Regions from separate parts of the Kitasatospora sp. NPDC059795 genome, predicted to be linked through region 2. Evidence: riboswitches for the same ligand, from Rfam matches in the RefSeq annotation. Region 2 holds a riboswitch; the other holds the start of a gene.

Region 1 (2,194 bases), on a different contig from region 2:
GGTCCAGACCGAAGATCTCACTGGCCACGCCCAGCTCGAAGGGGTGGATCTGCTCCAGCACGATCACCGCGACGTTGCTCAGCATCCGCCCAGCATGGCACTGGCAGGATTTCGCGGCAAAGGCGCATTCCTGCCATCTCGGCGGGCCGTTCGACCCGGACCTGGCCGATCCGCGCCGGGAGCGGTCCGGCACACTGTCCGGATGCACTCCCCGACCGACCGCGTCACGCTCGTCCGCCGCGCCCTCGACCACGACCTCGCCGGAGCCGCGGAGGTCACCGTCGAAGCCTTCGTCGGCGACGGCCACACCCGCCCCGGGTCCGACTACGTCGAGCTCCTGCGGGACGCCGCCCGGCGCAACCGGGAGGCCGAGGTGCTGGTCGCCGTCGACCGCGCCGGCGGCTCGGTGCTCGGCAGTGTGACGTTCGCCGCGGGCGGCAACCCGTGGGCGGACATCGCGCGTCCGGACGAGGGTGAGATCCGGATGCTGGCGGTCGGCACGGCGGCCCGCGGGCGCGGCGTCGGCCGGGCGCTGGTGTCCGCGGCGATCGACCGCAGCCGGGAACTCGGACTGGCCGGGATGGCGTTCTCCACCCGGCCGACGATGACCGCCGCGCATCGGATCTACGATGCTCTGGGCTTCGTCCGGACCCCGGAACGGGACTGGGCGCCGGCCCCCGGGGTGGACCTGATGGTCTACACGATGCGGTTCTGAGGCCTCTCCGGCGTGGTTCCCGTTGTCTACGCGCGGCACCACGCCGCGACACGCGGCTACTACATCTGGTGCCGCCAGCTCCAGCCGCCACAACATGTATGCTCGACTCGCTGTCGAAGCAGGGGAACCCGGTGCAAATCCGGGACTGCCCCGCAACGGTGAGCGGGCTGTAGCGACGCCCGCGCAGTCCGAGGACCTGCCGACGGTGTGCGACACGGCATCCCCGCAGACGCCATGCAGCACAGCTTTGCCGTCCGGCCTCGCGGGCGGGCCGGGGGTGGGTCTTTCGCGCGCCGATCGAGCGTTTCGGCGTGCCGTCCTCCCCTGTCCTCCCGTGTGCCACCGGACACCTCGATCCACGTCCGTCGCCGCCACAGGAGAGAGTGCGCCTTGACCGTCGCCGCCTCAGTCACCCTGCCGTCCCAGGGTTCCGCCGACGCCTTCACCGACCCCGGTGCGGCGCTGCTTCGGCTGCTCACCGACCGCAGCACCGACCTCCCCCAGGTGGACCCCGGCCACGTCGCCGCCGCCGCGCTGCGCGGCCGCCACGCCGGTTCGGACTTCGCCGAGCTGCGCGGGCTGGCCGTGGAGGCCGCCGCGTCGATGATCGCCGAGGACCCGCAGTACTCGAAGCTGGCCGCGCGCCTGCTGGCGATGGAGATCGCCGACGAGGCCGCCACCCAGGGCGTCACCTCGTTCTCCGCCTCGATCGCCGTCGGCCACGCCGAGGGCCTGATCGGTGACGCCACCGCCGAGTTCGTCGCCGCGCACACCGAGCTGTTCGACTCGCTGATCGACGCCTCCGGCGACGACCGCTTCGAGTACTTCGGCCTGCGCACCGTGCAGTCCCGCTACCTGCTGCGCCACCCGATCACCCGCAAGGTGGTCGAGACCCCGCAGCACTTCCTGCTGCGCGTCGCGGCGGGCCTGGCGGTCGGCACCTCCGAGCAGTCGGTGCTGGAGGTGGCCGAGCTCTACAAGCTGATGAGCCGCCTGGAGTACCTGACCAGCTCCCCCACGCTGTTCAACTCCGGCACCCGGCACCCGCAGATGTCCTCCTGCTACCTGCTGGACTCGCCGCTGGACAACCTGGACTCGATCTACAACCGGTACGCGCAGATCGCCCGGCTGTCCAAGCACGCCGGCGGCATCGGCCTGTCCTACTCGCGGATCCGCTCCCGCGGCTCGCTGATCCGCGGCACCAACGGCAAGTCGAACGGCATCGTCCCGTTCCTGCGCACCCTGGACTCCTCCGTGGCGGCGGTCAACCAGGGCGGACGGCGCAAGGGCGCGGCCTGCGTGTACCTGGAGACCTGGCACGCCGACATCGAGGAGTTCCTGGAGCTCCGCGACAACACCGGCGAAGAGGCCCGGCGCACCCACAACCTGAACCTGGCGCACTGGATCCCGGACGAGTTCATGCGCCGCGTCAACGCCAACGAGGACTGGTCGTTGTTCTCCCCGGCGGACGTGCCCGAG
Region 2 (2,194 bases):
GGCATCGGCGCGGGCGATCCCGACCACCTCACTCTGGAGGCGGTCAAGGCGATCGGCCGCACCGATGCGTTCCTGCTGCTGGACAAGCCCGAGGAGCGGCAGGACCTGATCCGGCTGCGGCGTCGGATGATCGCCGAACACGGGCGGCCCGGGCACCGGGTGGTCGAGCTGATCGACCCGGCGCGGGACCGTTCGACGGCCGCGTACAAGGAGGCCGTGGAGGAGTGGCGGGAGCGGCGCGCCGATCTGGTCGAGCAGGCGGTCGTCGAGGAGCTGGCGGACGGCGAGACCGGCGCGCTGCTGGTCTGGGGCGACCCCGCGCTGTACGACAGTGTGATCGCCGTACTGGACCGGATCCTGGCGCGCGGCCGCACCGCCTTCGAGTACACCGTCCTCCCCGGCATCAGCAGCATCTCGGTGCTGGCGGCCCGTCACCGCACCACCCTGACCCGCACCGCGCGCCCGGTGCGGATCACCACCGGGCGGCGGCTGGCCGCCGAGGGCTTCGGCCCGGGCGCGGAGGACGCGGTGGTGATGCTGGACGGCCAGGCGGCGTTCACCGCGATCGACCCCGAGGGCGTGCACATCCACTACGGCGCCTACCTGGGCACCGAGGACGAGATCCTGGCGGCCGGCCCGCTCGCCGAACAGGCCGACCGCATCGCCGAGTTGCGCGAGGAGGCGCGGGCCCGCAAGGGCTGGATCATGGACAGCTACCTGCTGCGCCGCACCGAGGACTGACCCGGCCCGCGTCCCACGGAGCGGACGGGTGACGGAATTCGGTCCTGATCCCGTCCGCTCCGTTCTACACTGGCCGCGCAACTGGTTCGCCCTGCCCGCCAGGCAGGCGCGTCGCAAGAGGGAACCCGGTGGGAATCCGGGACTGCCCCGCAGCGGTGAGTGGGAACGACCGCCGTCATACGCACTGGGTCCGGACGGGCCCGGGAAGCGACGGCCAGTAGGTGTCCGGGCCTCGGCCCGGGCGTGGCCCACGAGTCCGAATACCTGCCCGTTGCCCGGGCGCGACCGTTCGCGCCCGGCCTCCGATGACCTCGAGGGCGGGTCGGCGAACAACCGGGCGGGCGGGCGCAGTTGACGCACGCCGCCCGGCCAGTGACCCCTTCGCGCCCTCCAGTGCCGTCGGACCCGAGGTTCGAGGCTCGCGAAGGAGAGTCCCCTTGACCACGAAGTCCGCAGCCGCGGCGACCGTCCACGGCTACCCCCGCCAGGGCGGCAACCGGGAGTTGAAGAAGGCCGTCGAGGGCTACTGGAAGGGCGCCGTCACCGCCGACGTGCTGCTCGCCACCGCCGCCGCCCTGCGCTGCTCCAACTGGCGGCAGCTGGCCGGCGCCGGCATCACCGAAGTCCCCACCGGCGACTTCTCGTTGTACGACCACGTGCTCGACACCACGGTCGCCGTCGGCGCGATCCCGCCCCGGCACCGGGCCGCCGTGGACGCCGATCCGCTGGCCGGGTACTTCGCCATGGCGCGCGGCACCCAGGAGCTCGCGCCGCTCGAAATGACCAAGTGGTTCGACACCAACTACCACTACCTGGTACCCGAGTTGGGGCCGGACACGGTGTTCGCCGCGAACTCCGCCAAGCAGGTCGGCGAACTCCGCGAGGCCCTGCTCCAGGGTTACCGGGCCCGCCCGGTGCTGCTCGGCCCGATCAGCTACCTGCTGCTCGCCAAGGCCGCCCCCGGCGCTCCGGACGGTTTCGAGCCGCTCACCCTGCTGGACCGGCTGCTGCCGGTGTACGCCGAACTCCTCGCCGACCTGCGGGCCGCCGGCGCGGCGTGGGTGCAGCTCGACGAGCCCGCGCTCGTCCAGGACCGCACCCCGGCCGAACTGAACGCCGCCGCCCGCGCCTACCGCGAGCTCGGCACGCTGACGGACCGCCCGAAGCTGCTGGTCGCCTCCTACTTCGACCGGCTCGGCGAGGCCCTGATCACCCTCGCCAAGGCCCCCGTCGAGGGCCTGGCGCTGGACTTCACCGGCCCGGCCGCGGGCAACCTCACCGACCTCGCCGCGGTCGGCGGCCTGCCCGGCAAGCGCCTGGTCGCGGGCGTGGTGGACGGCCGCAACGTGTGGATCAACGACCTGGAGAAGTCGCTGGCCACCCTCGCCACCCTGCTCGGCCTGGCCGACCGGGTGGACGTCGCCCCGTCCTGCTCGCTGCTGCACGTCCCGCT

The links. A riboswitch is a leader RNA that binds a small molecule or an ion and turns the genes downstream of it on or off. The one in region 2 is predicted to bind cobalamin.
Region 1: linked by a shared signal. The riboswitch ahead of ACFV4P_RS06145 (ribonucleoside-diphosphate reductase subunit alpha) and the one ahead of metE (5-methyltetrahydropteroyltriglutamate--homocysteine S-methyltransferase) in region 2 are both predicted to bind cobalamin.

What each region holds. Positions count from the first base shown of each region.
Region 1 is NZ_JBHWID010000002.1:487,115-489,308, reverse strand. Features, by position in the region: gene ACFV4P_RS06155 (helix-turn-helix domain-containing protein) at 1-85, opposite strand, end outside; gene ACFV4P_RS06150 (GNAT family N-acetyltransferase) at 203-715, shown strand; cobalamin riboswitch at 802-934, shown strand; gene ACFV4P_RS06145 (ribonucleoside-diphosphate reductase subunit alpha) at 1,106-2,194, shown strand, end outside.
Region 2 is NZ_JBHWID010000005.1:419,320-421,513, forward strand. Features, by position in the region: gene cobF (precorrin-6A synthase (deacetylating)) at 1-741, shown strand, start outside; cobalamin riboswitch at 807-1,028, shown strand; gene metE (5-methyltetrahydropteroyltriglutamate--homocysteine S-methyltransferase) at 1,179-2,194, shown strand, end outside.